3 linked regions of the Rhizobium lentis genome follow. The protein of the gene in region 2 interacts with the protein of the main gene of each other region in a pairwise test. Links are inferred from orthologs where the notes say so. Each region holds a gene or a part of one and is shown on either strand. Other genes may lie near its edges.

The links.
Region 1: the proteins of J0663_RS19920 (region 2) and J0663_RS10710 interact in binary tests that used the Escherichia coli proteins (3 or more experiments, as listed by UniProt). The link is inferred for Rhizobium lentis from one-to-one orthologs.
Region 3: the proteins of J0663_RS19920 (region 2) and J0663_RS19135 interact in binary tests that used the Escherichia coli proteins (3 or more experiments, as listed by UniProt). The link is inferred for Rhizobium lentis from one-to-one orthologs.

Annotation. Positions count from the first base shown.
Region 1 is NZ_CP071454.1:2,223,783-2,227,429, reverse strand. What follows is about bases 1-3,493. They hold J0663_RS10710 ([protein-PII] uridylyltransferase), read left to right. Parts: upstream 1-389; coding sequence 390-3,293; downstream 3,294-3,493. Other genes in these bases: murJ (murein biosynthesis integral membrane protein MurJ), read left to right, coding at 3,304-3,493; J0663_RS10715 (hypothetical protein), read left to right, coding at 1-258. In the rest of the region: more of murJ, read left to right, coding at 3,494-3,647.
Region 2 is NZ_CP071454.1:4,077,916-4,080,934, forward strand. What follows is about bases 1-2,865. They hold J0663_RS19920 (P-II family nitrogen regulator), read right to left. Parts: upstream 1,670-2,865; coding sequence 1,331-1,669; downstream 1-1,330. Other genes in these bases: glnA (type I glutamate--ammonia ligase), read right to left, coding at 1-1,252; J0663_RS19925 (NAD(P)H-hydrate dehydratase), read left to right, coding at 2,014-2,865. Outside these bases: more of J0663_RS19925, read left to right, coding at 2,866-3,019. UniProt on the Escherichia coli protein: P-II indirectly controls the transcription of the glutamine synthetase gene (glnA). P-II prevents NR-II-catalyzed conversion of NR-I to NR-I-phosphate, the transcriptional activator of GlnA. When P-II is uridylylated to P-II-UMP, these events are reversed.
Region 3 is NZ_CP071454.1:3,930,286-3,933,438, reverse strand. Bases 33-3,031 are described here. They hold J0663_RS19135 (two-component system sensor histidine kinase NtrB), read right to left. Parts: upstream 2,110-3,031; coding sequence 955-2,109; downstream 33-954. Other genes in these bases: dusB (tRNA dihydrouridine synthase DusB), read right to left, coding at 2,106-3,031; ntrC (nitrogen regulation protein NR(I)), read right to left, coding at 33-958. Outside these bases: more of ntrC, read right to left, coding at 1-32; more of dusB, read right to left, coding at 3,032-3,122.

The sequences.
Region 1 (3,647 bases), 1.9 Mb from region 2 along the record:
GTTCGCGAAACCGAGCGCCTGTCGCTCATCTGCTCGATGCTCGACACGATGCGGCGCGCCGACAAGGATCGCAATGCCCGCGGCTGGACGTCACCGATCGGCCTGCTGAAAATCACCCGCTCCTGCGCTATGATCTCTGAACTCGCAACGTCGATCGCCAAAGCAGGTTATGGCGAATGCGACAGGGCAACGCTCGAGGAGATTCTGCGCGAGACCCGGCAGGTGCTGTATTCGCTGCATGCGCACGTCGCAGGCTGAGGCTTTTCGGCAAGACCGCCGCTGGCGACAAAGCGTCCCGCATTGCAGCATGGCAACACCATTTCGCCAAATTTAAAGGTTCTTGCAGTATGAAGCCCCGTGTCAATCGCCGGGCAATGAGGTTATAGCGCATGCAGATGAAACGTGAGGCAAGCCCCGATCCGGCAGCCCGGCATGAACAGGAAACCGCTCCTGTGAGCGCGATGCGCGACCTCGATTTCTCCGATATCCTTGACGTCGAGCTTCTGCAGAAGCAGTGCGACGCCGTTGTCGAGGCCAACCGGACCCGGCCCGACATCATGCGCGCCGATCTTCTGGCGGCGCTGAAAAGGGCGAGCACCGAAGGCCGGCAGAGGGCGCGCGCGGCCCTGGCCGCCGACGGCAGCGGGCTCAAATGCGCCTATCGGATTTCCTGGCTTCAGGACCAGATCATCACCGTCCTCCACAATTTCGCCACGACGCATATCTTTCCGCAGCAGAAGGACAAATTCGCGGTCACCGCCGTCGGCGGTTACGGCCGCGACACGCTGGCGCCCGGCTCGGATATCGACCTGCTCTTTCTCTTCCTGCCGAGGCCGGCGGACGAGACGCACAAGGCGGTCGAATTCATGCTCTATATGCTCTGGGACATGGGTTTCAAGGTCGGCCATGCCACCCGGACGGTGGAGGAATGCATCGCGCTGTCCAAGTCCGACATGACGATCCGCACCGCCATCCTGGAGATGCGCTATATTTGCGGCCTGCAGCGGCTGGAAACCGAGCTCGAAGCCCGTTTCGACAAGGAGATCGTCACCGGCACCGGCCCCGAATTCATCGCCGCCAAGCTGGCCGAACGCGATGAGCGCCACCGCAAGGCGGGCGACACGCGTTACCTCGTCGAACCGAACGTCAAGGAAGGCAAGGGCGGGCTTCGCGACCTGCACACGCTGTTCTGGATCTCCAAATATTATTATCACGTGCGCGACCAGGCGGAGCTGGTCAAGCTCGGCGTCTTGTCGAAGCACGAATATCGACTGCTGCAGAAAGCCGACGATTTTCTCTGGGCGGTGCGTTGCCATATGCATTTCCTGACCGGCAAGGCCGAGGAACGGCTGTCCTTCGATATCCAGCGCGAGATCGCCGAAGCCTTCGGCTACCATACCCGCCCCGGCCTTTCGGCGGTCGAGCGCTTCATGAAGCACTACTTCCTCGTCGCCAAGGATGTCGGCGATCTTACCCGCATCCTCTGCGCTGCACTCGAAGATCAGCAGGCCAAATCGATCCCGGGCCTGACCGGCGTCATCAGCCGCTTCACCCATCGCACGCGCAAGATTGCCGGCAGCGTCGAATTCGTCGAAGACCGCGGCCGCATCGCACTCGCCGACGCCGAGGTCTTCAAACGCGATCCCGTCAGCATCATCCGGCTCTTCCACGTCGCCGACATCAACGGGCTGGAATTCCATCCGGACGCACTGAAACGCGTCACCCGCTCGCTTGCCCTGATCGATAATACGCTCAGGGAAAACGACGAGGCAAACCGCCTGTTCATGTCGATCCTGACGTCGAAGCGCGATCCGGCGCTCATCCTGCGGCGCATGAACGAGGCCGGCGTGCTCGGCCGTTTCATTCCCGAATTCGGCAAAATCGTCGCGATGATGCAGTTCAACATGTATCACCACTATACCGTCGACGAGCATCTGATCCGCACCGTCGACGTCCTCTCCGAAATCGACAAGTCACGCGCGGAGGACCTGCATCCGCTCGCCAACAAGTTGATTTCGGGGATCGAGGAGCGCGAGGCGCTCTATGTCGCCGTTCTCCTCCATGACATCGCCAAGGGCCGCCAGGAGGATCATTCGATCGCCGGTGCCCGTGTCGCCCGCAAGCTCTGCGCCCGCTTCGGCCTGTCGCAGAAGCAGACGGAACTCGTCGTCTGGCTGATCGAGGAACATCTGACCATGTCGATGGTGGCGCAGACCCGCGACCTCACCGACCGTAAGACGATCATCGACTTCGCCGACCGCGTGCAGTCGCTCGACCGGCTGAAGATGCTGTTGATCCTGACGATCTGCGATATTCGCGCCGTCGGCCCCGGCGTATGGAACGGCTGGAAGGGCCAGCTGCTGCGCACGCTCTATTACGAAACCGAACTGCTTCTGGCCGGCGGCTTTTCAGAGGTCTCGCGCAAGGAGCGGGCCAATGCTGCCGCCGAGGCACTGCGCGCTGCGCTCGCCGACTGGAGCCAGAAGGACCGCAATACCTATACCAAGCTGCACTACCAGCCCTATCTGCTCTCCGTCCCGCTGGAGGACCAGATCCGCCACGCCCATTTCATCCGCCAGGCCGACAAGTCGGGCCAGGCGCTCGCCACCATGGTGCGCACCGACAGTTTCCACGCCATCACCGAAATCACTGTGCTGTCGCCCGACCATCCGCGCCTGCTTGCCGTCATTGCCGGCGCCTGTGCCGCGGCCGGCGCCAACATCGTCGACGCGCAGATCTTCACGACGTCGGACGGACGGGCGCTCGACACAATCCATGTCAGCCGCGAATTTGCCGACGATGCCGACGAATTGCGCCGCGCCGCCACGATCGGTCGGATGATCGAAGATGTGCTGTCCGGCCGCAAGCGCCTGCCCGAGGTCATTGCCACGCGCACGCGCAACCGCAAGAAGAGCAAGGCCTTCGTCATTCCGCCGTCGATCAACATCACCAACAGCCTGTCGAATAAGTTCACCGTCATCGAGGTCGAATGCCTCGACCGGCCGGGATTGCTGTCGGAAATGACAGCGGTGCTCTCCGATCTGTCGCTCGACATCCAGTCGGCGCGCATCACCACGTTCGGCGAAAAGGTGATCGACACCTTCTACGTCACCGACCTTGTCGGCCAGAAGATATCGGGCGACAGCAAGCGCGCCAACATCACCGCCCGGATGAAGGCCGTGATGGCCGAGGAGGAGGACGAACTGCGCGAACGCATGCCTTCCGGCATTATCGCGCCGGCCGCCACCCGGATATCGCCCCCCGCAGAAAAGAAAGCCGATTCTCCCACATGAGCCCGCACGCATGAGCCTCGTCAAGAAATTCGCGACCGTCGGAGGCGCCACCCTCGGCAGCCGCATCTTCGGTTTCGCCCGCGAAACACTGATGGCGGCGGCGCTCGGCACCGGGCCGATGGCCGACGTCTTCTACGCCGCCTTCCGCTTCCCGAACCTCTTCCGCCGGCTGTTTGCCGAAGGCGCTTTCAACGCCGCCTTCGTGCCGCTCTTTGCCAAGGAGATCGAGGCGAACGGCACCGACGGCGCCAAGCGCTTTTCGGAAGAGGTCTTCGGCGTCCTGTTTTCGGTGCTGCTCCTCATCACCATCGTGATGGAGCTTGCCATGCCGCTCTTGGTGCGCTTCATCATCGC
Region 2 (3,019 bases):
CTTCGCGCAACGAGCCGCAGACGGTCGGGATCTTCTTCAGTTCCTTCGGCGGCAGATCGTACAGATCCTTGTCCATCGCCTTACCCGGATGGATCTTGTTCTTGATGCCGTCGAGGCCTGCCATCAGCATGGCCGCAAAAGCGAGGTAGGGGTTGGCGGTCGGATCCGGGAAACGGACTTCGACGCGCTTTGCCTTCGGGTTTGAGCCGAACGGAATGCGGCAGGAGGCCGAACGGTTGCGGGCCGAATAGGCGAGCAGCACCGGCGCTTCATAACCCGGCACAAGACGCTTGTAGGAATTCGTCGACGGGTTGGTGAAGGCATTGATCGCCTTGGCGTGCTTGATGATGCCGCCAATATAGAACAGGCAGGTTTCGGAAAGGCCGGCATATTCGTCGCCGGCGAAAGTCGGCTTGCCGCCCTTCCAGATCGACTGATGCACGTGCATGCCCGAGCCGTTGTCGCCGAAGATCGGTTTCGGCATGAAGGTTGCCGTCTTGCCGTAGGCGTTCGCCACCTGGTGCACGACATATTTATAGATCTGCATCTTGTCGGCGTTGCGCACCAGCGTATCGAACTTGATACCGAGTTCGTGCTGAGCGGCGGCAACTTCATGGTGATGCTTTTCGACGACGACGCCCATCTCGGACAGCACCGTCAGCATTTCCGATCGCATGTCCTGGGCGCTGTCGACCGGGGGAACCGGGAAATAACCACCCTTGACCCGCGGACGATGGCCGAGGTTGCCGGTTTCGTAATCGGTATCGTCGTTCGACGGCAGTTCGGTCGAATCAAGCTTGAAGCCGGTATTGTAGGGATCGGCCTTGTACTTGACGTCGTCGAAGACGAAGAATTCCGCTTCCGGACCGACGAAGACAGTGTCGCCGATGCCGGAGGCCTTGAGATAGGCTTCGGCCTTTTTTGCGGTGCCGCGCGGATCGCGGTTATAGGCCTCGCCGGAGACCGGATCGAGGATGTCGCAGACGATAACCATGGTCGACTGAGCGAAGAACGGGTCCATGTGCACCGTTTCGGTGTCAGGCATCAGCACCATGTCGGACTCGTTGATGGCCTTCCAACCGCCGATCGAAGAGCCGTCGAACATCACGCCGTCAGCGAACATGTCCTCGTCGACGCTGGCAACGTCCATCGTGACGTGCTGCAGCTTGCCCTTCGGGTCGGTGAAGCGCAGATCGACGAACTTGACGTCGTTTTCCTGGATCTGCTTCAAAATTTCGCTTGCGGTCGCCATTAAATACCTTCCTCCAATTTGTGATAACAATAGGTTGGCGCGGTGACGGTATCGGACTTTGCACGCTTGGCAAAGTGGTCAGATGGCATCGATGCCGGTCTCGCCGGTACGGATGCGGATAACCTCTTCGACATTTGAGACGAAGATCTTGCCGTCGCCGATGCGGCCCGTCTGCGCCGCCTTGCGGATCGCATCGATGACGGCCTCCGCGTTCTCGTCGGCCAGCACCACCTCGACTTTCACCTTCGGCAGGAAATCGACGACATATTCGGCTCCGCGGTAGAGTTCCGTGTGGCCTTTTTGACGACCGAAGCCCTTGGCTTCCGTGACTGTAATACCCTGCAGGCCGACTTCCTGAAGGGCTTCCTTCACTTCGTCCAGCTTGAAAGGCTTAATGATCGCTTCGATCTTTTTCATGAGAAAATGTCTCTCCGCTTCTCCTGATATGGCAGGGATGTTCCCGCTCGCGGATATGATGCAGATATCGTGCCAGTTTGAAATCCATCCCGGTGAAAAAAGACACAGATTTCGTCAAAATCGGCGCCCCTGCGGGAAAATCCGAACCGGATTTGCGGCTGGAGAGGTGAAATAACATCGCCTGACGCCTAAAATTGCCCCAGAAGCTGAAAAAATCCGCTCCTATCGCGAATCTCAAAATGTCTTCTGGGCAGCCTAAAATCTAAGCAGATGCATAAAATGCAGTCTTTGCAGTAAGATTTCAGGTGGTTGTTTTTTGAGCGTTTTTTGAATTGAATAGGCTGATGAGCGAGAACCTGTCCAACCTCCTTCTCACACCTTCCGAAATGGCGGCGGTCGATGCGGCCGCAGCCGCGTCGGGGATCTGTTCCTTCGACCTCATGGAAAGGGCGGGGGCCGCGGCCGCGGCTGCCGCTCTGCGACGTCATCCCGGCGCGCTGCGTTTTGTTGTGTTCTGCGGACCCGGCAACAATGGCGGCGACGCCTATGTTGCGGCAAGGCATCTGCAGCAGAGTGGGGCGAAGACGGTGTTGTTTCATTTGGGGGATCCGGCTCGGCTGAAAGGGGATGCGGCGCGCGCTCGGTCCGGTTGCGCTCTTGAGGGACAGGGGCTCGAGGTCTACCGTCCCGAGAGCGGCGACGTTGTCATTGATGGCCTGTTCGGCGCTGGGCTGGCCCGCGCGGTGCCCGTGGAAGTCGGACGCTTGATCAACCGCGTCACCGAGGCCGATTTGCCCGTACTGGCCATCGACCTGCCCTCCGGCCTCGATGGCCGCACCGGTAAGGTGCTGGGCGCCGCCTTTCGTGCTCGTAACACCATCACCTTCATGACGCGCAAGCCTGGCCATCTCCTGATGCCGGGCAGGGAGCTTTGCGGCGAGCTGGAGGTTTTCGATATCGGCATTCCTGCTCGGATCATCCGGGCCGAGGCGGGCGGTGCCATCGCTGAGAATACACCTGACGCCTGGAAGGGCGCGCTGCCGGCCGAGCAGCTGGAAACCCACAAATACAAGCGAGGCCATCTGGTCGTTTTCTCGGGCGACGCCGACAAGACGGGGGCTGCGCGCATGTCAGCGATCTCCGGTCTGAAAGCAGGCGCCGGCCTGGTCACGATCGCCGCCTCCGGGGCAGCGATGGCTGCCAATGCCGCGCATCTCACAGCCGTCATGCTGCATGCAGTCGACGACGAGGCGGACCTTGCTGAGTGGCTCTCCGACAAGCGGTTGCAGACTTTCGTCCTCGGTCCCGGCTTTGGCATCGGCGCGAGAGCCCGCGGCTTCGTCAGCGCGC
Region 3 (3,153 bases), 150 kb from region 2 along the record:
CGAGATCGGGAATATCCTCCGCGCGGTCGCGCAGCGGCGGCAGGCGCAGCGGAACGACGTTAAGCCGATAATAGAGATCCTCACGGAAGAGGCCCTGGTTGATCGCCTGCTTCAGATCCTTGTTGGTGGCGGCGACGATGCGAACATCGGTGCGGATCGGCGTACGGCCGCCGACGGTCGTGTATTCGCCCTGCTGCAACACGCGCAGAAGCCGGGTCTGGGCATCCATCGGCATGTCGCCGATCTCGTCGAGGAAGAGCGTGCCGCCTTCGGCCTGCTCGAAGCGGCCGGTCGAGCGGGTCTGCGCGCCGGTGAAAGCGCCCTTTTCATGGCCGAAAAGTTCCGACTCGATCAGGTCGCGCGGGATCGCCGCCATGTTGATCGCGACGAAGGGGCCGTTGCGGCGCTTGCCGTAATCATGCAGCGCCCGGGCGACGAGCTCCTTGCCGGTGCCGGATTCGCCAGTAATCATCAGCGTCAGATCCGTCTGCATCAGGCGGGCGAGCACACGGTAGATTTCCTGCATCGCGGCCGAGCGGCCAACGAGCGGCATGCCGTCCTGCATGTCCTCTTCGAGCTTGGCAGGCTTGCGCTTCGGCTCAGCCAGCGCCCGGCCGATGATGCCGATCAGCTCGGTCAGGTCGAAGGGCTTCGGCAGATAGTCGTAGGCGCCCTTCTCCGACGCCTTGATGGCGGTCATGAAGGTGTTCTGCGCGCTCATGACGAGGACGGGCAGATCGGGACGCGCCTTCTTGATCCGCGGCAAGAGGTCGAAGGCGTTCTCGTCCGGCATCACCACGTCGGTCACGACCAGATCGCCCTCCCCCGCCGAAATCCAGCGCCAGAGGGTTGCGGCATTGGAGGTGATACGAACGTCGTAACCGGCGCGGCTCAAAGCCTGGTTGAGCACGGTGCGGATGGCCGCATCATCATCTGCAACGAGGATCGTGGCTGTCATCGAGAAGGTCCTGTCGAGCTTACGGAAGAAGCATCCTCAAGCGAGGCGTCCTTCGACGCCGGCATGAGAACGCGGAATGTCGTGCGGCTGTTCTGGCTGTCGCATTCGATGATGCCGCCATGATCGCCGATAATCTTGGCGACCAGCGCCAGGCCGAGGCCGCTGCCGTTCGTTTTGGTGGTGATGAAGGGATCGAAGAGATGCGGCAACAGGTCGGCGGGAACGCCGGGGCCATTGTCGTGAACGCAGAATTCCAGCGGCAGCGAGATCTTTTCACGCGTGCCGGCAACCGAGAGACGGATGCCGGGGCGATAGGCGGTCGTCAGCATGATCTCGCCGTCCGGCCGGTCCCCGACCGCTTCGGCGGCGTTCTTCACCAGGTTGAGGAAGACCTGGACGAGCTGGTCGCGATTGGCATAGACCGCCGGCAGCGATGGGTCGTAACTCTCGGTGATGCGGAGGTTGCGGGCAAAGCCCGCCTTGGCGACGGCCTTCACGTGATCGAGCACGGAATGGATGTTGACCGGCATGCGGTCGACGGGGCGTTCGTCGGAAAAGACTTCCATTCGATCGACCAGCGAGACGATGCGGTCGGTCTCGTCGCAAATTAGCCGGGTCAGCGCCCGGTCGTCGTCGATCACCGACTGTTCCAGCAACTGGGCAGCGCCGCGGATGCCGGAGAGCGGGTTCTTGATCTCGTGCGCCAGCATGGAAGCGAGACCGGTGACCGAGCGGGCGGCGGCGCGGTGCGTCAGCTGCCGATCGATCTTGTCGGCCATCGAACGTTCCTGAAAAACGATGACGACGGCGCCGGGCTCGCTGAGCACGGGGGCGACATAGAGATCGACGAGCTTGTCCTGGCCGAGGCGCGGCGAGCTCAAGTCGACGCGGTATTCGTTGACCGGCGCCTTGCGCTCGCGCACCTGATCGATCAGGGCCAGCAGCGGGCTGCCGAAAGGAATGAAGGTCGAGATCCGGTAACGCGCCAGATGCGAGGCGCTGGCGCCGAAGAAGGCCTCTGCCTCCCAATTGGCGAAGGCGATGAAGCCGGATTCGTCGACCATGACGACGGGGTTCTGGATGGCGTTCAGCACGGCCATGGCGACGGTTCCGCCAAGATGATCAGGCGGAGATGTCGTATCCTTCGTCATGCCGCCTCCCGGCTGTCGACAACAGCTGCATCAAGCGCATCGCAAAGGCGGGCGACAACGTCGCGCGGATCGCGCGAGGTCATGATGTCAGCCTTGTCTTTGCCGGAAAGCGCGGGGGCAAAACGCTCGAGATACCAGCCGAGATGCTTGCGGGCATGGCGGATCGCCACCGCCTCGCCATAGAAATCGAGCATCATCCGGTAGTGTTCGACGGCGATATCGGCGATCTCTTCGCGTCGCGGCTCCGCGGCTCCGGCAAGCACGCCGGCATGCCACGGCCTGCCCTGGCAGCCCCTGCCGATCATGACGGCATCGGCGCCGGAGCGGCGCAAGATTTCCTGCGCGTCGTCGGCCGTTTCGACATCGCCATTGGCGATCAGCGGGATCGAGATCACGTCGCGGACGGCGCGGATAGCATGCCAATCGGCGCGGCCTTCATAAAATTGCATGCGGGTGCGTCCATGAATGGTCACGAGCTGGATTCCAGCCGCCTCGGCGCGACGCGCGATATCGGGCGCATTGATCGAATTCTCGTCCCAGCCGAGGCGCATCTTCAGCGTCACCGGAATGTCGACGGCGTTGACCGTCGCCTCGATGAGGCCGAGCGCGTGATCGGGATCGCGCATCAGCGCCGAGCCGGAATAACCGCCGATCACCTTCTTAGCCGGACAGCCCATGTTGATGTCGATGATATCGGCGCCATGATCGGCAGCGATCTTCGCCGCTTCTGCCATCCAATACGCCTCGCGCCCGGCGAGCTGCACCATATGCGGCCGGAAGCCGGCAGCCCTCAGGCGCGACCAGGATTCGGCGGTGTCGTTGACCAGCTCGCGGCTCGCCACCATTTCGGTGACGACGAGTCCGGCGCCGAAGCGCCAAGCGAGCTCCCGGAAGGGCATGTCGGTAACGCCGGACATCGGCGCCAGCACAACGCGGTTCCGCACGGAAACAGGTCCGATTCGGAAAGGCGCTGCGAGATCCTTGCAAATCAAATGATTATCTTTCAGGCACACAATGGAACTGCATTATTTTTAGCCACAGATC